Regions from separate parts of the Pseudomonas edaphica genome, predicted to be linked through region 2. Evidence: riboswitches for the same ligand, from Rfam matches in the RefSeq annotation. Region 2 holds a riboswitch; each other region holds the start of a gene.

What was found. Region 2 has a riboswitch for cobalamin ahead of cobO (cob(I)yrinic acid a,c-diamide adenosyltransferase). Riboswitches for the same ligand answer to the same signal wherever they lie in the genome.
Region 1: linked by a shared signal. The riboswitch ahead of ACQY47_RS24730 (ABC transporter substrate-binding protein) and the one ahead of cobO (cob(I)yrinic acid a,c-diamide adenosyltransferase) in region 2 are both predicted to bind cobalamin.
Region 3: linked by a shared signal. The riboswitch ahead of ACQY47_RS02260 (CbtB domain-containing protein) and the one ahead of cobO (cob(I)yrinic acid a,c-diamide adenosyltransferase) in region 2 are both predicted to bind cobalamin.

The regions. Positions count from the first base shown of each region.
Region 1 is NZ_OZ255725.1:5,424,218-5,431,953, reverse strand. Features, by position in the region: gene ptrR (putrescine utilization regulator PtrR) at 1-226, opposite strand, end outside; gene ACQY47_RS24745 (aldehyde dehydrogenase family protein) at 417-1,808, shown strand; gene ACQY47_RS24740 (hypothetical protein) at 2,141-2,770, opposite strand; gene ACQY47_RS24735 (M24 family metallopeptidase) at 2,879-3,742, opposite strand; cobalamin riboswitch at 3,803-3,996, shown strand; gene ACQY47_RS24730 (ABC transporter substrate-binding protein) at 4,112-5,122, shown strand; gene ACQY47_RS24725 (FecCD family ABC transporter permease) at 5,119-6,123, shown strand; gene ACQY47_RS24720 (ABC transporter ATP-binding protein) at 6,120-6,884, shown strand; partial or broken gene ACQY47_RS24715 (histidinol phosphatase) at 7,258-7,449, shown strand.
Region 2 is NZ_OZ255725.1:5,103,925-5,111,660, reverse strand. Features, by position in the region: gene cbiB (adenosylcobinamide-phosphate synthase CbiB) at 1-698, opposite strand, end outside; gene bluB (5,6-dimethylbenzimidazole synthase) at 695-1,345, opposite strand; gene ACQY47_RS23330 (cobyrinate a,c-diamide synthase) at 1,342-2,739, opposite strand; gene cobO (cob(I)yrinic acid a,c-diamide adenosyltransferase) at 2,736-3,347, opposite strand; cobalamin riboswitch at 3,426-3,676, opposite strand; gene ACQY47_RS23320 (PQQ-dependent sugar dehydrogenase) at 3,776-5,089, shown strand; gene ACQY47_RS23315 (C40 family peptidase) at 5,228-5,767, opposite strand; gene ACQY47_RS23310 (C40 family peptidase) at 5,912-6,556, opposite strand; gene hda (DnaA regulatory inactivator Hda) at 6,770-7,474, opposite strand; gene ACQY47_RS23300 (AI-2E family transporter) at 7,678-7,736, opposite strand, start outside.
Region 3 is NZ_OZ255725.1:553,526-561,261, reverse strand. Features, by position in the region: gene nfuA (Fe-S biogenesis protein NfuA) at 371-955, shown strand; gene cobM (precorrin-4 C(11)-methyltransferase) at 1,151-1,897, opposite strand; gene ACQY47_RS02270 (cobalamin biosynthesis protein) at 1,967-2,359, opposite strand; gene ACQY47_RS02265 (CbtA family protein) at 2,356-3,057, opposite strand; gene ACQY47_RS02260 (CbtB domain-containing protein) at 3,069-3,257, opposite strand; cobalamin riboswitch at 3,355-3,572, opposite strand; cobalamin riboswitch at 3,615-3,814, shown strand; gene cobW (cobalamin biosynthesis protein CobW) at 3,907-4,968, shown strand; gene cobN (cobaltochelatase subunit CobN) at 4,972-7,736, shown strand, end outside.

The sequences.
Region 1 (7,736 bases), 320 kb from region 2:
GCACCAAATCAAGAATGCGCCGCGCATAACCGAGGAAATTCCAGCCGGCTGGCGACAGGCGCAGGCGGCTTTTCTCACGGATAAACAACTCCACGCCCAAATCCTGCTCCAGTTGCTTGATGCGTGTGGTCAGGTTCGACGGCACGCGATGAATCAACTGCGCGGCGGCACTGATGCTGCCTTGCTCGGCAACGGCCTTGAAGATTTCCAGCTGCACCAGATCCAAGTCATTCTCCAATCGTGAACGTATGTGAGCGTTCCCACGCTCTGCGTGGGAATGCCGCCAAGGACGCTCCGCGTCCAAAATCCAACATCCATTCTCAATTCGAGAACGTATCACTTAATATTATTCAGTTTCCAGAAAACATGCATCCCCGTAGGCTGACCCCATTCCACTCATTCAGTCGGACGGTGCCATGAACGCTATTACTCACCAGACCCACGCTTTGTCGATCAACCCCGCCAATGGCGAAATGGTCGCCAACTACCCCTACGAAACCGCGGCGCAACTGGACGCCGCCCTAGACCGCGCCACTGACGCTTTCCGCAGCTGGCGCCGCCAGCCGGTGAGCCAACGCGCTGAACTGCTGCTGGCCCTGGCCGGTGCATTGCGCGAGCAAGCCGAAGACATGGCCCAGATGATCACCCTGGAAATGGGCAAACCCATCGCCCAGGCCCGCGCCGAAATCGAAAAATGTGCACAGCTCAGCGAGTGGTACGCCGCCCAAGGCCCAGCCATGCTCGCACCGGAACCGACCCTGGTGGACAACGGCAGCGCGCAGATCGAATATCGTCCGCTGGGCCTGATCTTCGCCGTCATGCCGTGGAACTTCCCGGTGTGGCAAGTACTGCGCGGCGCCGTGCCGACCTTGCTGGCCGGTAACACCTACGTGCTCAAACACGCGCCGAATGTGATGGGCAGCGCCTACCTGATCCAGCAGGCGTTCCAGAAAGCCGGTTTTGCCGAAGGTATTTTTGAAGTGGTCAACGTGACCAACGACGGCGTATCCAAGGCCATCGCCGACCCACGCATCGCCGCCGTCACCCTCACTGGCAGCGTGCGCGCCGGTATCGCCATCGGCTCCCAAGCCGGTGCAGCGCTGAAAAAATGCGTGCTGGAATTGGGCGGCTCCGACCCGTTTATCGTGCTTAACGACGCCGACCTTGATGCCGCCGTGCAGGCCGCCGTGATCGGGCGCTTCCAGAACAGCGGCCAGGTCTGCGCCGCCGCCAAGCGCCTGATCATCGAAGCAGGTGTGGTGGAAGCTTTCACAGCCAAATTCCTTGAGGCCAGCCGCGCGCTGGTAATGGGCGACCCGACCTCGACCCACACTTACGTCGGCCCGATGGCCCGTTTCGACCTGCGTGATGAACTGCACGGCCAAGTCCAGGCCACCCTGGAAGAAGGCGCGACCCTGCTGCTGGGCGGCAATAAAGTGCCCGGCGCCGGCAACTACTATGAGCCGACCGTGCTGGCCAACGTCACCGACCAGATGACCTCGTTCAAACAGGAACTGTTCGGCCCCGTGGCCTCGATCATCACCGCCCGCGATGCTGACCACGCCGTGGCCCTGGCCAACGACAGCGAGTTCGGCTTGACCGCCAGTATCTTCACCACCGACTCGGCGAAGGCACGGGATATCACCAACCAGCTGGAAACCGGCGCAGTATTCGTCAACGCGTTCAGCGTGTCAGACCCACGCGTGGCGTTTGGCGGCGTGAAAAAGAGTGGGTTCGGGCGGGAATTGTCTCACTTTGGTGTGCGTGAATTCTGCAACGCACAGACCGTGTGGCTGGATCGCAATTAAAACCGGCAACACCCTTCAACTGTGGGAGCTGGCTTGCCTGCGATAGCCATAGGTATCTACACAACCGGTTAGTGGCCAGTGGGCTGTTGTGGCGAGCAGGCTTGTCCTGCGTTGGGCCGCGAAGCGGCCCCAAACCCAGACACCACAGGAGAAATAGGCTGCTTTAAAAAGTTGTGTAGATACCTATGCTGCGATAGCGGTGCATCAGTGACAACTCCTTGGCTGACCCACTGCCATCGCAGGCAAGCCAGCTCCCACCTTTGATCTGCGGTGCTTATCGATTAGTCGACCGTCACGTTCCCCACTTGCTTCCTGTGTATGACCTATCGAGGCTAGTGCTTGACGGGCGCATCCCAGCAATCCGGCTGGAGTGCGCAGACATTGTATTGGCGATCCATCAAGGCCATGCGGTTGATGTGGGCGTCCGTGGCCGCCCGGAACGCCTGATTGCTGGTCGTGATATAGGCCGCGCTGCGGTCACTCAGGCGTGTGCTCAACTGGCGGCGGGTGTGGGCATCCAGCGCCTGGGGCGCGGTGGCCATGGTTTGAAGTGTCACGTCGCTCAGGCGGCTCAACTCATCGCGGTAGGTGTTTACGTAGTCGGCACGGGCCGCGTCATGCTGGTGGTTCAAGTCGTACTGCATAGCTTCCAGGTTCTGCTTGTAGAGCGCCCAATAACCCTCGGGCAGCACACCAGCGTCTTGTTTACGCAATTTGGCAATGCGCGCGTCGTTGTCCGAAGTCGGTTGGAGGACGGGCTTGTGCGACGAAATCACGACAGGGTCTTGAGCGATGATCTGGTCGATCCAGCCCACCCGTGAAGGGTTCGAGGGCAAAACCTGCCCTAACGGTTCAAGCGGCACAGGCGCAGCTGGTAGGGGTGACGACACTGACTGGGCGCAACCACCGAGCAGTAACACGGTGCACAACTGGGTCAAGGCGAGGACGTTGCGAAAAAGCATAAGTTCTCCATGAACAAAAGCGAATCGAATGGGTGCAGCAAATAATATCATTGAGCCATCACTGCGTGTCAGCCCATAGCCCGAACATTCGCAGGGCGGTACAGCGCATCAATCCAGCATCCGACTAAGCAGCCGGTGCCCCTCTGCCGTCACCTCGACCATCGCCGACAGCATCACGCCGTCGGCACCGTCTGAGGAAAGCAGGCTCCAGAAATCTGGCGGCTGGTACCTCACACCCACTTTGCCCGCCTTGGCGATCACGTACACGTTCAGCACCTGCCCCGGTTGCATCAAGGGGCTGTCACCCTCGACCTTGTAACCGAGCACCTGCGGCTTTTGTATGCGCGCCTGGCCCATGGCGTAGCCCGCAAACTCACGCACCGCAACGGCCTGGCCCGCGTCCAGCTCCTGTTGTATCGCAGTCCCAACATTGGCCAGCCGCTGGCCACCCTGAACGTGAGCGACCCCATTGGCCAGCGCACGGCGCGCAGTGTCCAGCAATTGGCGCTGCGCCGGGGTGGCATTGGGTGTAGCGAACGTCCAGACCTGAGCAACATGGGCCTGGGCCGATGCCGCGATCAACTCAACTTTTACCAGCGCCGCGTCCGGGAACGGCACGTCGGTGGGCGGCGCGGCGCTCACCTGATTATTCACCGACACCGCCACCGCTGCCGGGTAACCGCGAAAGCCGAACATCATCGGCAACCAGCCGTGCTGCGCGTACTGGTCGAGTAAAAACCCCTGCACCGCAGTGCCGGTGCCGCCCTTGCGGATCAGCGGCGCGACCTTGAGTAACAGGTCACTGGCGATGGGCGCCAGTTTGGCTTCCTCGGCAAGAATGGTGGCGTCATCCAACTGGGCGATGGCGTGGGCCCTGTCGCCGATCGCGTCGGTGTAGCGGGCGAGCGCAGGGTCAGCGGCGTGTGCGCTCATGCAACACAGCAGTGGCACTATTCCCAGACGTATCAACATGGCCTTCCTTGGGGTGGTGATGGACGAGCCCGGATTGTACCTCCACCCAGCGCCCAAGATGGACTACCATACCGCGCCGGTTCCCAAACGGGACTAATAGGGAATTCGAAGCGCGGCCCATCGCGCCAATCGAAACTGCCCCCGCAACTGTAGGTGCCGAGCCTGCTCCCCATTGCCACTGGACCACGTCCGGGAAGGCCGGAGCGAGGCGACGACGCATCAGTCAGGAGACCTGCCGGCCCAGCGTTATCACTCACCGGCGGGGTGTCCGGGAAGGACATCCGCGCCCTGCAAACCTGCAGCGTTCAAAGGTGTGTTTCCGAGCCGTACCTGCCCTGTTTCCCGTACGGTTCACTCGGAGATTGCCCCATGCTGCTACGCGTTTGCGCCCTGATCACCGGCCTGGGCTTTTGTGCCCTGGCCCACGCCACGCCGACTCACTACCCGCTCACGGTGGAAAACTGCGGCAGCAGCGTCACCTTCCAACAAGCCCCGGCACGCAGCGTGACCATCGGCCAGGCCGCCACCGAGATGCTTTACGCTCTGGGCGTAGCGGACAAAGTGGTCGGCACTTCGCTGTGGTTCAACAGCGTATTACCGCAGTTCAAAGCGCAAAACGACAAGATCGAGCGCCTGGCCGACAACGAGCCGAGCTTCGAAGCTGTGATCGCCAAACGCCCACAACTGGTGGCCGCCGAGCTGGAATGGGTGGTCGGCCCGCAAGGCGTGGTCGGTACCCGCGAGCAATTCCACGAACTGAAGATTCCCACCTACGTGCTGCCCTCCGACTGCGAAGGCAAGGACAACCTGGTGGGCGCCGATGGCACGCGGCTGGAGCCGTTTCGCATCGACACGATCTATAAAAGCATCAGCCAGTTGGCTGAGATTTTCGACGTGCAAGCGCGTGGCCAACAGTTGAATGACGAACTCAAGGCCCGCCTGGCCAAGTCGGTCGCCACCGCCCAGGGTAAGGGCCTCAAGCACGCCAGTGCATTGGTGTGGTTTTCCAGCAGCGAAATGGCCGCCGACCCGTATGTAGCTGGCCACAAGGGCATTCCCGAATTCATGCTGCAAACCCTCGGCCTGCACAACGTGGTGCAGTCCGACGAAGAATGGCCCGCCGTCGGTTGGGAGACCATCGCCAAGGCCAACCCGACCTTCCTGGTGATCGCGCGCATGGACCGCCGTCGCTACCCGGCCGACGACCATGAAAAGAAACTCGCCTTCCTGCGCAGCGACCCGGTGACCCGCAACATGGACGCGGTGAAAAACAACCGCATCCTCATTATTGATGCCCTGGCGTTGCAGGCAAGCCTGCGCATGTTCGATGGCCTGGAACAACTGGCCGGTGCCATCGACGGCTACGACCTGTCGAAATGATGCGCACCCTACTCGCCCTCGCCGTGTTGCTGATGGCCGTGCTCGCCGGCACCGCCATCGGCGAAACCGCCATCGACCCGCAAGTGGTCTTGCAGGTGCTGGTCAACAAACTCTGGGCGGCCGGTTACGTGCTCGACCCGATCGATGAAGGCGTGGTGTGGAACTACCGCCTGACACGGGCGCTGGTTGCCGCCGCGTGTGGCGCCGGGCTGGCCACCTGCGGGGTGATCTTGCAGTCGCTGCTGCGCAACCCATTGGCCGATCCGTACCTGCTGGGCATCAGCGCGGGCGCCTCGACCGGTGCAGTGTTGGTGGCATTGATGGGCGTGGGCGGCGGGCTGATTTCGCTGTCGGCGGGCGCGTTTGTCGGCGCGATGGCGGCGTTTGCGTTGGTGATATTGCTGGCACGGGCCAGCGGCTCAGTCAGCGGCACCGGCCAGATCATCCTCGCCGGCATCGCCGGTTCGCAGCTGTTCAATGCCCTCACCGCGTTCCTGATCACCAAGTCCGCCAGTTCCGAACAGGCGCGCGGCATCATGTTCTGGCTGCTGGGCAACCTCAGCGGCGTGCGCTGGCCGTCGGTGTGGCTGGCGGTGCCGGTAGCGGTCGCAGGCCTGGCGGTGTGCTTGTGGCATCGGCGTGCGCTGGATGCGTTTACCTTTGGCGCCGACTCCGCGGCTTCGTTGGGTATTCCGGTGCGCCGTGTGCAATTTGTGCTTGTCGGTTGCGCGGCGCTGGTGACGGCGGTGATGGTGTCGATTGTCGGCTCCATCGGTTTTGTCGGGCTGGTGATTCCCCACGCCGTGCGCCTGCTGCTGGGCACCGGGCATTCGCGGTTGCTGCCCGCCAGTGCGCTGGGCGGCGCGTTGTTCTTGATCGCTGCTGATGTGCTGTCGCGCACCTTGATCAAAGGCCAGGTGATTCCTGTCGGTGTGGTCACTGCCTTGGTCGGCGCGCCAGTATTTGCATTGATCCTGATTGGCCGGAGGAATGCGCGATGACGGTACTCAGTTGCACCGGCCTGGGCTTCAAGGTGCGTGAAGCGCATTTGCTGCGCGACATTGATCTTGAAGTTCAGCCAGGTGAAACCTTGGGCATTGTCGGGCCGAACGGCTCGGGCAAATCCACCCTGCTCAAATTGCTCGCCGGTTTGCGTGTGCCTGCGTCCGGCGAGGTATTACTGGGCGGCCAGCGCCTGACCAAACTGCCCCGCCGCCTTGTTGCGCAACACCTGGCGGTGGTGGAGCAGCAGGCTGATACCGACGATGCCATCCGCGTGTTCGATGCCGTGGCGCTGGGCCGCACGCCCTGGCTGTCGGCGCTGAGCCCGTGGTCTGCCGAAGACGATGCCATCGTGCGCCAGGCGCTGCACGACGTCGATGCCACCCACCTGAGCCAACGCGCCTGGCGCAGCCTCTCTGGCGGCGAGCGCCAACGCGTGCACATCGCCCGCGCATTGGCGCAACGACCGCAGATCTTGTTGCTGGATGAGCCGACCAATCACCTGGATATCCAACATCAACTGGCGATTTTGAAAGGTGTGCAGGCGCTGCCGGTGACCACGCTGATTGCGCTGCATGACCTGAACCAGGCGCTGACCTGTGATCGTTTGGCGATACTGGATCAAGGCTGCCTGGTGGCATTGGGCACACCGCTGGAGGTGCTGACGCCGCAGCGGCTACAGGAAACATTCGGGGTGCAGGCGCATTACCTGACGGACCCGTTCGACGGCGCGCAAATCCTGCGGTTACGCCCCATTTAATGGACTGCACACCGCGCAAAGGTGGGAGCTGGCTTGCCTGCGATGGCGACGGATCAGTGCCATCGCTGGGGCTGACACACCGCTATCGCAGCATAGGTATCTACACAACTTTTAAAGGCATCCCATTTCTCCTGTGGCGAGCAGGCTTGTCCTGCGTTGGGCTGCGAAGCAGCCCCAGTAAAGGCACTGCAATTTTCCTGAAAGTACTCAGCGTCTGGGTTTGGGGCCGCTTCGCAGCCCAACGCAGGGCAAGCCTGCTCGCCACAACAGTCCACTTGCGACAGACTTCTAACCGTTGTGTAGACACCTATGGCTATCGCAGGCAAGCCAGCTCCCACCTTGATCTATAGAGCCCGCTGCATATGTGTCGTCTGCCACGCATGACCTGAACCAGGCGCTGACCTGTGATCGTTTGGCGATACTGGATCGCGGCTGCCTGGTGGCATTGGGCACGCCGTTGGAGGTGCTGACGCCGCAGCGGCTACAGGAAACATTCGGGGTGCAGGCGCATTACCTCACGGACCCGTTCGACGGCGCGCAAATCCTGCGGTTACGCCCCATTTAATGGACTGCACACCGCGCAAAGGTGGGAGCTGGCTTGCCTGCGATGCCGGCGGATCAGTGCCATAGCTGGGGCTGACACACCGCTATCGCAGCATAGGTATCTACACAACTTTTAGAGGCATCCCATTTCTCCTGTGGCGAGCAGGCTTGTCCTGCGTTGGGCTGCGAAGCAGCCCCAGTAAAGGCACTGCAATTTTCCTGAAAGTACTCAGCGTCTGGGTTTGGGGCCGCTTCGCAGCCCAACGCAGGGCAAGCCTGCTCGCCACAACAGCCTACGTGCGACAGACT
Region 2 (7,736 bases):
TTGGGACTGTCCCAGGTGGGGCCTTGGGTGCGCCAGCATTTGAGCGCCAAGCGAGTTTTGCCTAAAACGGCGTAGGTCAGCGCCACCAGCCGTGCAGGAATATAGTTGAGCACATCGTCGATCTTGGCCGCTGCCCAGCCGAAGCGCTCGAAGCGTTCGTTGCGATAGCCCCACATGGCGTCGAGGGTGTTGCTCAGGCGGTACAGCACCACGCCCGGCACACCGGCGACCACAAACCAGAACAACGCGGCGAATACCGCGTCGCTGCCGTTCTCCAGCACTGACTCGGTGGCGGCGCGGGCGACTTCGGTGCTGTCCAGCTCGCTGGTCTGGCGACTGACCAGATAACTCACGCGTTTGCGCGCTTCATCCAGGTCACCGCTGCGCAACGCCTGCGCAACCGGGATCACATGTTCACCCAGGCTGCGCATGCCCAGCGCCAGGTACAGCGCCAGGATTTCCAGGACCCAGCCGATATAGGGCGCCCACGATAACGCGGTCGCCAGCAGTGTCAGCGGCACCACGGCGATAAACCATGCGGTCACGCCGTGGCTGCGCCAGCCACGGCCACCGGTGTTGAAACGTTGCTCGATGCGCCCGGCGAAATTGCCGAACGCCACCAGCGGATGCCAGCGCCTGGGTTCACCCAGCAGCGCATCCAGCGCCACCGCAGCGACACACAGCAAGGCCACACTCATTGACTCACTCCCCACACATTCTCATACAACATGTCACTCAGCGGCCGTGGTTCGGTCCAGCCTTCGAGTTGCAACATCGGTGCCGGGTAGAACTCGGCCACCGGGCCCAGGCACAACACGGCCAGGGGTTTGGCGCCGGGCGGCAGGCCCAGCAGGTCGGCCAGGGCTTGTGGCTCGAACAGCGAGACCCAGCCCATACCAATGCCCTCGACACGGGCGGCCAGCCAGAGATTCTGGATCGCGCAGGACAGCGACGCCATGTCCATCTCCGGCAAGGTGCGCCGGCCAAAAATATGGCGCTCGCGGTCGTCCATCAACGCGGCCACCAATACTTCGGCGCAGTCGTGGATGCCTTCGACCTTGAGCTTCATGAATTCGTCGGAGCGCTCGCCCAGGGCTTCGGCGGTGCGCACGCGTTCTTCCTCCACCAATTGCTGAATATTCCCACGCAGTTGACGGTCGCTGATGCGGATAAACCGCCAGGGTTGCATCAAGCCCACGCTGGGCGCCTGGTGTGCGGCCCGGAGCAGGCGGTGCAGCAATTCGGGCGCGACCGTGCCGCCGGTGAAGTGGCGCATGTCGCGGCGTTCGGCGATGGCGCGGTAGACGGCTTGGCGGTCGGCGTGGGGATAGGCGTTGTCCGTCATGGCCCTATCGCGGGCAAGCCCGCTCCCACATTTGCAATGCATTCCCCTGTGGGAGCTGGCTTGTCGGGTCGCCGCATCGCTGCGATAGCGGTCTCAATGCTCGGCGCAAAGAGTGCGGCCACCGCCGTCGGGTTAGACGGAAAATAAAAGTGCACGTATGAAGCCGTCATCCGCCCCTGCCGATACACCGCCTCCGCCCCGCGCCCGCCATTGGGGCTCAGGCCGCGGGCAATCGGCTGCCATTCGGTGCTGGTCAGGGAATGGTGATAGGTATGGCCGCGCAGCACGCCTTCGGGCAACTCGACACTTTGCAGGGCCAGGGCGGCAAGTTTCTTTTGCATCACCGCATCGCCTTGCAGCAGGCCGACCAGTTCGGCACGGGCGCCGTCCACATCGGTGAGCGAATCCAGCAGGTAGAGCATGCCGCCACATTCAGCCAGCAGTGGTTTGCCAGCCGCATGATGGGCGCGAATAGCCGCAAGCATCCGGGTGTTTTCAGACAGTGCCTGGTGATGCAATTCGGGATAGCCGCCGGGCAAGTACAGGCTGTCGGCGTCGGGCAATTGGTGATCATGGATCGGCGAGAAAAACTTCAACTCAGCGCCCATTGCCCGCAACAGATCCAGGCTGGCGCCGTAGGTAAAAGCGAAGGCTTCATCACGGGCTACGGCAATACGCACACCGGCCAACAGCGGCTCAGCCTCAATCAGTTGCGGCGCGGCGAACGTCACCGGCGGCGGCAACGCCACTTCGCAGCTGCTGCCCAGCGCCTGGGCTGCGGCGTCCAGGCGCGCATCGAGGTCATTGAGTTCACTGGCTTGCACCAGGCCCAGGTGACGACTCGGTAATTCAATTCCCGTTTCACGGGACAACGCGCCATACCAGCGCAGGCCTTCGGTGAGGCTGCCTTCGAGCAGTTGCGCATGACGCAGGGTGCCAACGCGATTGGCCAGCACACCGGCGAATGGCAAGTCCGGCTGGTAGCGCGCCAGGCCCAAGGCCAAGGCACCAAAGGTCTGGGCCATGGCGGTGCCATCAATGACCCCGAGCACCGGCACACCAAAGTGCCGCGCCAGGTCGGCGCTCGACGGTGTGCCGTCAAACAGCCCCATTACGCCTTCGATGAGAATAAGGTCAGCCTCGCCGGCTGCTTCCCACAGCAAGCGGCGACTTTCTCGCTCGCCCACCATCCACATGTCCAACTGATACACCGGCGCACCGCTGGCGCGCTCGTGGATCATCGGGTCGAGAAAATCCGGCCCGCATTTGAACACGCGCACCTTGCGCCCCAGGTTGCGGTGCAAGCGGGCGAGCGCGGCGGTGACGGTGGTTTTGCCCTGGCCGGACGCCGGAGCGGCGATCAATACGGCTGGGCAATGACGGGGCTGGTTCAAAGTTCGACGCCCTTCTGTGCCTTGATACCGGCCTGGAACGCGTGCTTGAGCATGCCCATTTCGGTGACGGTGTCGCCCATTTCGATCAGTTCAGGCTTGGCGCCACGGCCAGTCACCACAACGTGCTGCATGGGTGGGCGGGCCTGCAGGTCGCTGAGCACCTGGTCCAGATCGAGGTAGCCGTGCTTGAGGGCGATGTTCAACTCGTCCAGCACCACCAGGCCGATGGACGGGTCTTTCAGCAATTCGCGGGAAACTGCCCAGGCGGCTTCGGCGGCGGCGATGTCGCGCTGGCGGTCCTGGGTTTCCCAGGTGAAGCCTTCGCCCATTACATGGAAACGCACTTGCTCGGGGAAACGCCGGAAGAACAACTCTTCGCCGGTGCTGTTACGCCCCTTGATGAACTGCACCACGCCGCACTGCATGCCGTGGCCCATGGCGCGGGCGAGCATGCCGAATGCCGAGCTGCTTTTGCCTTTGCCGTTACCGGTCAGCACCAGCAGCAAGCCGCATTCGTTTGGGGAATTGGCGATACGCTCGTCGATCACGGCTTTTTTGCGCAGCATGCGCGCCAGGTGGCGTTCGTCGCGGTCGGGGGAATCAGTCATGGCAGCTCTCCGTTGGGGCTGGACAAAAACGGCGGGCAGGAAAAAGAAAAACAGACAGCCAAGCATCGCCCACCGTGATGCTGTTGGATGATCCAGGCCGGTCTCCGGGCTCATGAGTGGCGCTCTGCTGATAGCGCGAGCAGGCCAACGGCGCGCCTTCCCATATCACGCGGATACAGTGGCAAAAGGCACCGTTTTGACTCATTTACCGTTGCGGGGGCAGCGCCGGAATTGCGGCTGCGCTGTGTACAAACGCGCTCACTCACCGGCTTCCCTGTTTCACTCTGTCGGCACATGGGCCACAGAGCACCTGGAACAAGCCGCGAAGGTTAGTGGGTTGGGGGTGGAGCGTCAATTAAAGCTGGCCTTGCACTTGAACCATCCGACTGCCGCGCTTCTCTACCTTTACAGGTATTAAGGAGAAAACCATGCACAAAACCAGACTCGCCTTACTGATCATGCTGGCAGGCACCCTCGCCGCCTGCGGTGAAAGCTCTACCCTGCAGGTCTCGGAAGGCACCGGGCCATCGCCCAAGCTGCCGGAGCCGAACAAAACCCTTATCCCCACCGTAAACATCGCCCCGGCGATCGGCTGGCCGGAGGGTGCCAAGCCGACAGCCGCTGCCGGGACTCAAGTAGCGGCATTTGCCGAAGGCCTGGATCACCCGCGCTGGCTCTACGTTTTGCCTAACGGGGATGTGCTGGTAGCCGAAACCAATTCGCCACCCAAACCGGATGACGCCACGGGCATTCGTGGCTGGGTGATGGAGAAGGTCATGGGCCGCGCGGGCGCGGGCGTGCCGAGCCCGAACCGCATCACACTGCTGCGCGATGCCGACCATGATGGCGTGGCCGAGACGCGCACGGTGTTTCTGGAGAACCTCAATTTACCGTTTGGCATGACCCTGGTGGGTAACGACCTGTACGTCGCCGATTCGGACAAGCTGCTGCGCTTCCCTTACCAGCCGGGTGAAACCGCGATCAAGGAGGCCGGCACCAAGGTGGTCGACCTGCCGGGCGGCAGCATCAACCACCACTGGACCAAAAACGTGGTGGCCAACAAGGACGGCAGTAAGTTGTATGTGAGTGTCGGCTCCAACAGCAATGTCGGTGAGAATGGCCTGGCGGCGGAGGAAGGCCGAGCGGCGATCTGGGAGGTCGACCGCGCGACGGGCCAGCACCGTATCTTTGCCTCCGGTTTGCGCAACCCCAATGGCATGGCCTGGGAACCGCAGAGCGGCAAGCTGTGGACGGCGGTCAACGAGCGCGATGAAATCGGCAGCGACCTGGTGCCGGACTACATCACCTCGGTCAAGGATGGCGCGTTTTATGGCTGGCCCTTCAGTTACTACGGCCAACATGTGGACGTGCGGGTCTCACCGCAAAACCCCGACCTGGTCGCCAAGGCCATCGCCCCGGACTATGCCGTGGGGCCGCATACCGCGTCCCTTGGGTTGACGTTTGCCGAGGGCAGTAAACTCCCGGCACAGTTCAGCAACGGCGCGTTTATTGGCCAGCATGGTTCGTGGAACCGCAAACCGCACAGTGGCTACAAGGTGATCTTCGTGCCGTTCGAGGGTGGGCAACCCAAGGGGCAGCCGGTGGACGTGCTGACCGGGTTTCTCAATAAAGACGAAAAAGCCATGGGCCGGCCGGTGGGCGTGGTGATTGATCAGCAAGGGGATTTGCTGGTGGCCGATGATGTGGGGAATAAGGTGTGGCGGGTGTCGGCGGTTAAGTAACTGCCTTGTATGGGGCCCATGTGGGAGCTGGCTTGCCTGCGATGGAATCGCCTCGGTTTAACTGACAGACCGAGCCGCCTGAATCGCAGGCAAGCCAGCTCCCACACAAGCCGGCTCAGACACTTGGGCCCGAGTGGCTTAAGGATTACGCGCCAGGCTTGCCGGCAACACGCGCTTGGCGCTCAGGTAGGCATTCTGCCAATAGGCCTTGGACAAGGTGTCCAGCTTCACCGTACCGCCCGTTTGCGGGGCATGTACGAATCGCCCCTCACCCACGTAGATACCTGCGTGGCTTACACGCGAGCCGCCACCGGTGGCGAAGAAGATCAAGTCGCCGGTTTGCAGGTTGTTTTCGCTCACATCCTGAGCGCGCATCACGATCAGTTCGCGGGTGGTGCGTGGCAGGCTGATGCCGGCGGCGTCACGGTACACAAAGCCGATCAGGCCGCTGCAATCGAACCCGGAGTCCGGGGTGTTGCCGCCCCAACGGTAAGGCGTGCCGACCAGGCCCAGCGCACGGAAGAGCACGTCTTCGGCAGCTGGCGAGAAATTTTGGGTCGAATAGTTGAACACCGGCCTGGGCTTGACCGCGACAGGCGCAGGCGGCGGTGGACGGCTTGCGCAGGCGCTGAGGAGCGCGGCGCAAACAAGAAGAATGAGGCGGGCTGAGGTCGACATGGGCAGAACAATCCTGATCTGGATGCGGCTTTCGCTGCCGAACGCTGAAAACCAGAACGCGCAAGCAAAGCTCGCGCGAACGGATTACAACAATGTCCAGGGATTCTAGCGCTTACGCGTCAAACTTCAAGTATCACTTTAACTTTACTTACTAGCGGTAACCGTAGTCGGGGCCATGGCGAGGGCGCGCTTGGCTTCGATGAAGGTTTTGCTCCAGTAGCTGTCACCCAGGTTGTCGACTCGAACACCGCCACTGCGACGGCTGCTGGAGTGGATAAACTGGTTATCGCCCAAGTAGATACCGGCGTGGCTTACACGACCACGGCCTGCCGTACTAAAGAAAAGCAGATCACCGGGCTTGAGGTTGTTGCGTGCGACCAACGGTGCATCCACGTTGATCATTTCGCGTGTAGAGCGTGGCAAATTCATGCCGGCTTCTTCACGGAACAGGTAGCCGATAAAGCCGCTGCAGTCGAAACCGGCTTCAGAGGTACCGCCGAAACGGTAACGGGTACCGATCAGGGACATGCCGCGTTCGAGGATGCTGTCGGCCAGAACGGGAAGCTGGTAAGGCTTGTTGCCAGCGAAGGCAGCCAGTTCTTTCTCAGTAGCCTGCTCTTCTTTATAAAGAGCTTCTTCATAAACAGTAGAAGACTGCGCTGCAACGAACTTTGCCTGATTTTGAACCTGTGGTTTTTGCTGCTCAGCCACGTTTTGAGTGTGGGTGGCGCAACCAAACAACAGGGTAACGAGTGCGAGAGGCACGAGGGGTGCGAAGCGATTTAGCATGGGCACGACCGTGGCTGATGTGTAAAGAAGTCGAGACTATGCCCTCTATCACATCGATTTGCAAATTCAATCGTGATCTATGTGACTTCTGGTTTGGACTATGACATCTAAGCCCTTAACACCCTATTCATGCCTGTTGCGTGGCCAAACCGGCCCAAACGCAGGTTTTCTGGCGCCTGGAAGTTGCCGAAAACCCCACTGGACAAGGGCTGGCTACCAGCCGAGGGTTTCCTTGAGAAACGGAATGGTCAGCTTGCGCTGGGCCTGCAAGGAGGCTTGATCGAGCTGTTCGAGCAAATCGAACAACGCGCTCATACTGCGGGTGCCACGGGTGAGAATAAAGTGCCCGACTTCGTCGGTCAGGTGCAGGCCACGACGCGACGCGCGCAATTGCAGGGCACGCAGCTTGTCTTCGTCTGAGAGTGGGCGCATTTGAAAGATGAGCGCCAGGGTCAGGCGTGATTTGAGGTCAGCCAGTTTCACCGGCAGCTCACGTGGCGAGGTGGACGCAGCAATCAACAAGCGCCGGCCGCTGTCACGCAGGCGGTTGAACAGGTGAAACAACGCCTCTTCCCAATCTGCCTTGCCGGCGATGGCCTGCAGGTCATCCAGACACACCAGTTCGTATTGCTCAAGGTGGTCGAAGATGCCAATGCCACGGTCCATCAACTCAGCCAGCGGCAAGTAAACCGCCGGCTCGCCCATCTGCTCGAAGCGCAGGCAGGCCGCCTGCAACAGGTGGGTACGCCCCACGCCGTGTTTGCCCCACAGATAGATCAGGCTTTCAGTCCACCCGGCGTCGGCTTCGCAGAGCCGCTCGACATAGCCGAGTGCAGCGGCATTGGCGCCTGGGTAGTAATTGATAAAGGTGGCGTCGTCACGCAGACGCACACCCAAGGGCAGCTGAATCGGTTTCATGCTGACTGAACGGCTCCAAACGAACCGCTAGTGGCCTCTGTGTAAAGTTTGCAAAGTTTATACCCGTGAAGCCGGGCGCACAATGCAGCAGACCACAAGCAAAATCAAAGGTTTGCGTTAACTTGGGGCGATTTGCGCAAATTGTTTGACACCCCGCCCCAGAAACAACAAACCCGGCTTAGGCCGGGTTTGTTGCGAAACGGTTACAGGTCCGGGTCTTCAACCCCGGTATACGCATCCGAATCCTTATATAGATCATGGA
Region 3 (7,736 bases), 2.0 Mb from region 2:
GGCCTGAAAGCCGACCTGAGTGGTTAGATCAAAAGCGAAAAGCGGATTCGCATACACCTGGGAGCTGCTTTTCTGTGGGAGCTGGCTTGCCTGCGATGGCATCAACTCTGTGTACCTGATACACCGAGGTGTCTGCATCGCAGGCAAGCCAGCTCCCACCTTTGACCGGGTATGGCTCTGCTGTTGCTGTTGCTCCGGTCTTTACAAAAGTGACCCGCTGTAAGAGCGGAACCCTACTCAGCCGTTACCCAAATAACGGATAAACACATCTCTCGCGCCCAAACAAAAAACTATCCCGACAAAAACACTAGGACTTTGTACCTGCGTAACAATTTGGCGTAAACTCCGAGCAAGCCTGTGAGGAGTTTCCATGACTGCCATAACCATTACCGACGCCGCCCACGATTACCTGGCTGACCTGCTGTCCAAGCAGAACACCCCAGGCATCGGCATCCGCGTCTTTATCACCCAGCCCGGCACCCAGTACGCCGAGACTTGCATCGCCTACTGCAAGCCCGGGGAAGAGAAACCTGAAGACACCGCCCTGGGGCTCAAAAGCTTCACTGCGTACATCGACAACTTCAGCGAAGCCTTCCTCGATGACGCCGTGGTCGACTACGCCACCGATCGCATGGGCGGCCAGTTGACCATCAAGGCGCCCAACGCCAAGGTACCGAACGTCAACGCCGACAGCCCGGTCAACGAGCGCATCAACTACTACCTGCAAACCGAGATCAACCCTGGGCTGGCCAGCCACGGCGGTCAGGTCAGCTTGATCGATGTGGTCGAAGACGGTATTGCCGTGCTCAAGTTCGGCGGCGGCTGCCAAGGCTGCGGCCAGGCCGACGTGACCTTGCGTGAAGGCATCGAGCGCACCTTGCTCGAACGTATCCCGGAGCTCAAGGGTGTGCGTGACGTGACCGACCACACGCAGAAAGAAAACGCCTACTACTGAGTAAGGTGTTCACTGCGAAGAAAAAAACGGCGCCCCGTGAGCGCCGTTTTTTTATGCTTAAAATTCAGTGCGTTACGCAGTCTACTTAACAAAGTAGATCAACTGTGGGAGCTGGCTTGCCTGCGATGACGGCCTATCAGCCAACAAATCCGGTGGCTGACACACCGCTATCGCAGACAAGCCAGCTCCCACACTTCAGGGGCGATATAGGTGCGCATGGCCCGCCCGATACAGCGACGATTCGCTGAAACCATCACTGGCCAGCACCCGGCCCACCACAATCAACGCCGTACGCCGAAACCCTTTGGCCGCTACTTTCTCGGCAATATCCGCCAACGTGCCCAGCACCCAATCCTGATCCGGCCACGTCGCGCGGTGTACCACGGCAATCGGGCAGTCCGCGCCGTAGTGCGGCAGCAGTTCGGCGACGATTTTCTCCAGGTGGTTGACCCCCAGGTGAATCGCCATCGTTGTGCCATGCTGCGCCAAGCTGTCGAATGCCTCACCCGCCGGCATGCTGGTTTTATCGGCATAACGGGTCAGGATCACACTCTGGGCGATGTCCGGCAGGGTCAGCTCTGTTTCCAGCAACGCGGCGCAAGCCGACACTGCAGTCACCCCAGGGATGATCTGGAACGGTATGCCCAACTCACGCAAATAACGGATTTGCTCGCCAATCGCGCCATACAGGCTCGGGTCGCCGGAGTGAACGCGCGCCACATCCTGGTCGTTGGCGTGGGCTGCCTTGATCAGCTCAATGATCTGTTCCAGGTGCAATTCGGCGCTGTTGACTACCTGTTCAGCCTGATGACCTTGCAATACCGCTGCCGGCACCAGGGAGCCGGCATAGATGATCACCGGGCAACTGCGGATCAGCCGCTGGCCCTTGACGGTGATCAATTCCGGGTCGCCGGGGCCTGCGCCGATAAAGTAGACGGTCATGGGAATTCCTGTTGAAAAACGGGCGAGCATGAAAGTTGCTCATGATCGAGGAGGGCAATTATCGGGATTTTAGTCGGCGCACGCCAATGCAAAGGTGGCCTGGGCGGTTTTTTTGCGCGTGATCAACAGGCGGGCAGGGCGCTGGGAGAGCTGTTCAGCCAGGGCCAGGGCGGCGCTTTCGGCGATGCCATAGCAACCTGTATGCGCAAAAGCGACGGCTGACTTGTGGCTCAAGCGCTGTTCATAACCGGCCAATTGTGCAGCACTGAAACACTGCAAGGGCAGCTCCAGCAGTCGGGCCAGGGCCAGCAGGCCGGGTTCAGCCTGTTTGCGATCAATGCTCGCCAACGCGGTGATGCGTTGGCGTTCAATGCCGCCGTCGGCGAGGGCTGCGTCAAACAGGCCGAGCAGGGTGTGAACATCACAGCCGCGCTGGCAGCCCAGGCCGACCACCAGTGTCATGCCGAGTATTGACTGTCGCGGTTGCGGCGAAACAGCCATGCGCTGATCCAGCCCAAGGCCAGCCAGAAGGCCACGTTAGTCAGGTGCGAGGCGATTTTGAACTGTGCTTCCAGGGCTTCGGGTGCCAGCATCGAATGCACTTGCGGTTGCGGCGCGCCGATCACGTGGGGCACGGCCAGGATCGCCACGCCCAACACCTTGAGCAGCCAGCTACGACCAAACACCAGCAGTGCGATACCGGCGGCGGTGGAGGCCGCCGTGCCGATCCACCAGATCTGTCGTTGCGCCAGGTCGGCGGCAGCCGTGCCCGGCAACTCCGGCGGCAGCCCCAGGGTGGGCGCCAGTACAAACGTCGCGTAACCGGCCAAGCCCCAGAGCAACCCTTGAGCCGTGCGGGTCGGCGCGCGCAAGGTGTAGAGACCGGCCAGCATCAGCGCGAAACCGACCGCTACCACCAGGTTGCCGCCGGTGGTCGACAGCACACGCTGCCAGCCATTTTCCGGCTCCCAGGCTTCGGCGTCGTGGGTGTGGGCTGCGGCGCCAGCGGCGTGTTCGTGCACCACTTCGGCGGCCGGGGCATTTTCAAAGGTTTCCGCCTGCAGAATCAGCGGGGCGACCCAAAAGCTTTGCAGCAGGGTCAGCAACAGGGCGGCCAGCAGGCCAGTGAAACCTGCGGTTTGGGCAATACGCTTGATCATGTCGGCAGGCCTCAGTGGCACGGGAACGCGGCGCTGTGGCGGGTATCGTGGGCGGCGTTGTGTACCGCTTCGATATGCGAGAACCCGGCGAAGTACACCAGGCACGCGCCGAGGATCGACGCGCCGATGGCGGCGCCCAGGCGTTGGCTCAAGGTAGTGGTGCTGCTGGCGGTGTGCGAAGTGCTGCTGATGATCGACATGGCGCGTCCCTTCAGGGGTTCAGGGTGACGCAGGCGCATGAAAACCCCGCGAGGCAGGCACGCAGGGTTCTGAACAGCGCCCGCCCACCGCGGGTTTGTTATCTGATTTTTTCGGGCCGGTCTCCGGGCTTACGAGGGGCGCTCTTGGGAAAAGAGGTGGGCCGTATCAAGCATCTCCTTCCCATGCACAGGCACAGTGGATTTGATGCTTCGCTCGCTTACCGTTGCGGGGGCAGCACCGGACTCGTCATCACGCGATGACTCACCGGTTTCCCGTTTCACCCTGTGAAGGGCACCCGAAACAAGATGTGTAGGAGAGCATGGGCGGGCGACGGTAGTCAAATGCCGCGAGCCCCTGTAGCCTTGCACCTTCGAGGTTCTTCGGCCCACGCCGAAGCTAAGAAGGGAACGCGGTCCAAGCCGCGGCTGCCCCCGCAACTGTGAAGGGTTCAGCTGCCTGCCACGCCACTGCCATAACGGCGGGAAGGCGCAGCCAGCGCGGGTCGCAAGACCTGCAAGCCCCAAGCCAGGAGACCTGCCTCGCAACCGATTTTCTACTTAACCGGGCGGGGTGATCCGGTGACGAAATCCGCTGCTGCGCGCCGTCGCAGGGTCTATCGTCCCGTCTGCCCGCCCCCAAGGGCATCCGATGAAAACACTGGCCAAACTCCCCGTCACCATCGTTACCGGCTTCCTCGGTTCGGGTAAAACCACCTTGCTGCGCCATATGCTCGACAACGCTCAAGGCCGTCGCATCGCCGTGATCGTCAACGAATTCGGCGAACTGGGCATCGACGGTGAGATCCTCAAACAGTGCTCCATCGGTTGCACCGAAGAAGAAGCCAACGGCCGCGTTTACGAACTGGCCAACGGCTGCCTGTGCTGCACCGTGCAGGAAGAGTTCTTCCCGGTGATGCGCGAGCTGGTTGCACGTCGCGGCGACCTCGACCATATCCTTATTGAAACCTCGGGCCTGGCCCTGCCAAAACCGCTGGTGCAAGCCTTCCAGTGGCCGGAAATCCGCAGCGCCTGCACGGTTGACGCGGTAATCACCGTGGTCGACAGCCCGGCCGTGGCTGCCGGCACCTTCGCCGCCTTCCCGGACCAGGTTGACGCCCAGCGCAAACTCGACCCGAACCTGGACCACGAATCGCCGCTGCACGAGCTGTTTGCCGACCAGTTGGCCAGCGCCGACCTGGTGATCCTCAACAAATCCGACCTGATCAGCGCCGAAGACCTGGCCCGCGTGCGCCTGGAAGTCGCCGAAGAACTGCCGCCGGCCGTAAAAATCATCGAAGCCAGCAGCGGTCGCCTGCCATTGGACGTGCTGATCGGCCTGGGCGCGGGTTCCGAAGAACACATCGACGGCCGCCACAGCCATCACGATCATCACCATGAAGGTGAAGACGATCACGACCACGATGCGTTCGACTCCATCTCCATCGACCTGCCGCAAGCGGACGAAGCGCTGCTGCTCGACGCCCTGACCCAGTTGGTGGTGCAACACGGCATCCTGCGCGTCAAAGGCTTCGCGGCGATCCCGAACAAGCCGATGCGCCTGCTGATCCAGGGTGTGGGCACGCGTTTTGACAAACATTTCGATCGCGCCTGGGGCGCCGACGAAGCGCGCATCACACGCCTGGTGCTGATCGGCCAGGAGCTGGATGCGGCGGGCCTCGAAGCGCAATTGCGCGCAGCGCTCAGCGTTTAACCCATGCACCTGCTCAGGACTCAGCCGGGTGGTTTCGTTTCGGACGACAATATTGCCGACCTTGGGCAAACCCCTGCCGAGCTGGTGATCCTGTGCAGCGGTGATTCCAGCCTTGCACTGTTGGCCGAGGCCGGCCAGCAGTTGCCCGTCGACTACCCCAGCTTTCGCCTGGCCAACCCCATGCAGGTGCAAAACCACGCCTCGGTCGACCTCTACGTCGACGAGGTGCTGCGCCACGCCAAGGTCATCCTGATTTCTCTGCACGGTGGCATCGGTTATTGGCGCTACGGCATCGAGCGCCTGGTGGAGTTGGCCGAGCGCGGCGTGCAGTTGATTCTGGTGCCGGGCGATGATCGCCCCGACCCGGAACTCAGCGGCTTAAGCACCGTTGGCATGGCTGAGCGCGACCGCCTCTGGCACTTCCTGCGCCAGGGCGGTTTGGGCAATGCGCTGGATTTCTACCGTTGCCTGGCCAGCAGCCACCTGGGCCGCGATTACGCCTGGGACGAGCCGCAAACCCTGGCGCGCACGGCGATTTATCACCCGCATAAACCCCACCCACGGCTGAACGACTGGCAGGCCGATTGGCACGCCGACTGGCCGGTGGCGGCGGTGTTGTTCTACCGCTCGCACCTGCAGGCGGCCAATACCGGTTTTATCGACGTGTTCTGCCAACGCTTGCAGGCGGCGGGTCTTAACCCGTTGCCGATGGCGGTGGCCAGTTTGAAAGAGCCCGGCTGCCTGACGGTGGTCGAGGACCTGCTGGATGAAGTGCAGGCGGCGGTGATTTTGAACACCACCGGCTTTGCCCAATCCAGCCCGGAAGCCCCGCACCTGCGGCCGTTTCGCCGCAATATCCCGGTGATCCAGGCGATCTGCGCCCAGGACAATCAGCCCGGTTGGGAGGCCAGTGAACAGGGCCTTGGCCCGCGTGACCTGGCCATGCACATTGCCTTGCCGGAACTGGACGGGCGCATTATCAGCCGGCCCATCAGCTTTAAAGATTTAGCCTGGCGCAGCGAGCGCAGCCAATCCGACGTGGTGTGCTACCGCGCAGCGCCGGAGCGCATGGATTTTGTCGCTGAACTGGCGCGGCGCTGGGTTGAACTGGCGCGAGTACCCAATGCCGACAAACGCATTGCGCTGATCCTGGCCAATTACCCGACCCGCGACGGCCGCATCGGCAATGGCGTGGGCCTGGATACGCCGGCAGCGGCGCTGAATATCCTGCGTGCGCTGCAAGCCGAAGGTTACCCGGTGCCGAGTGAGTTGCCCGCCAGCGGCACTGCCTTGATCCATGAATTGCTCGGCGGCGTCACCAACGACCTCGACAGCCTCGACCTGCGCCCGTGCCATCAAAGCCTGAGCCTGGACGCCTACGAGGCGATGTTCCAGCGCTTGCCCGAAGCCAATCGCCAGGCCGTGTTGGAGCGCTGGGGCGCGCCGCACACCGACCCGATGTGCCGCGACGGGCGCATGATGATCGCCGGCCTGCGCCTGGGCCTGACCTTTGTCGGCATTCAGCCGGCACGCGGTTATCAGGTGGACCACAGCGCGGTGTACCACGACCCCGATCTGGTGCCGCCCCACGGCTACCTGGCGTTCTACTTCTGGTTGCGCCACACCTACGGCGCCCATGGTGTGATCCATGTAGGCAAGCACGGCAACCTTGAATGGCTGCCGGGCAAGGGTGTCGGGCTCTCGCAACATTGCTGGCCGGATGCGTTGCTCGGGCCGTTGCCGAATATCTACCCGTTTATCGTCAATGACCCAGGCGAGGGCGCCCAGGCCAAGCGCCGCACCCAGGCGGTGATCATCGACCACCTGATGCCGCCGCTGACCCGCGCCGAAACCTACGGCCCGCTGCGTAACCTGGAGCTGTTGGCAGACGAATATTACGAAGCGCAGTTGCTTGACCCACGCCGTGCCCTCGAGCTGCAAAAAGACATTCTCAAGTTGGTGCGCGAAACCCGAATCGACCAGGAACTTGAGCTGGATAACGACGCCGACGCGGCGGTCTGGCTGCCGCGCCTGGACACCTACCTGTGCGACTTGAAGGAGTCGCAGATCCGCGACGGCCTGCATATTTTTGGCGAGTCGCCCGAAGGCCGCCTGCGCATCGACACCTTGCTGGCCTTGCTGCGCATTCCCCGTGGCGATGGCCGTGGCCCGCAATCGAGCCTGCTGCGGGTGTTGGCCAAAGCCTTCGACCTGGGTTTCGACCCGCTCGATTGTGCCCTGTCCGAGCCCTGGACCGGGCGCCGTCCCGAGGTGTTACAGAAGATCGACGCGCAGCTGTGGCGCACCGCCGGCGACACCCGTGAACGCCTGGAACTGTATGCCGCGCGCCTGATCGAGCAGGCACTGGAAGGGCCGCTCGAACAGCTCGAAGAACCCGGTTGGGAAGACGTGAAGTCGGTCATAGAAAGCCTGCGCATTGTTGTCGCGCCGCGCCTGGACGCCTGCGGCCCCGCCGAAATGCGCGGCCTGCTGGATGCCCTGAGTGGCCGTTTCGTACCTGCCGGCCCCAGCGGTGCGCCAAGTCGCGGCCGCCTCGACGTGCTGCCTACCGGGCGTAATTTCTTCAGCGTGGATGTGCGCAACCTGCCCACTACCACGGCCTGGCGCATCGGCTTTCAATCCGCCAACCTGATCCTTGAGCGGCACTTGCAAGACCACGGCGACCACCTGCGCCAGCTCGGTCTCTCTGTATGGGGCACCGCCACCATGCGCACCGGCGGCGACGATATCGCCCAGGCCATGGCGCT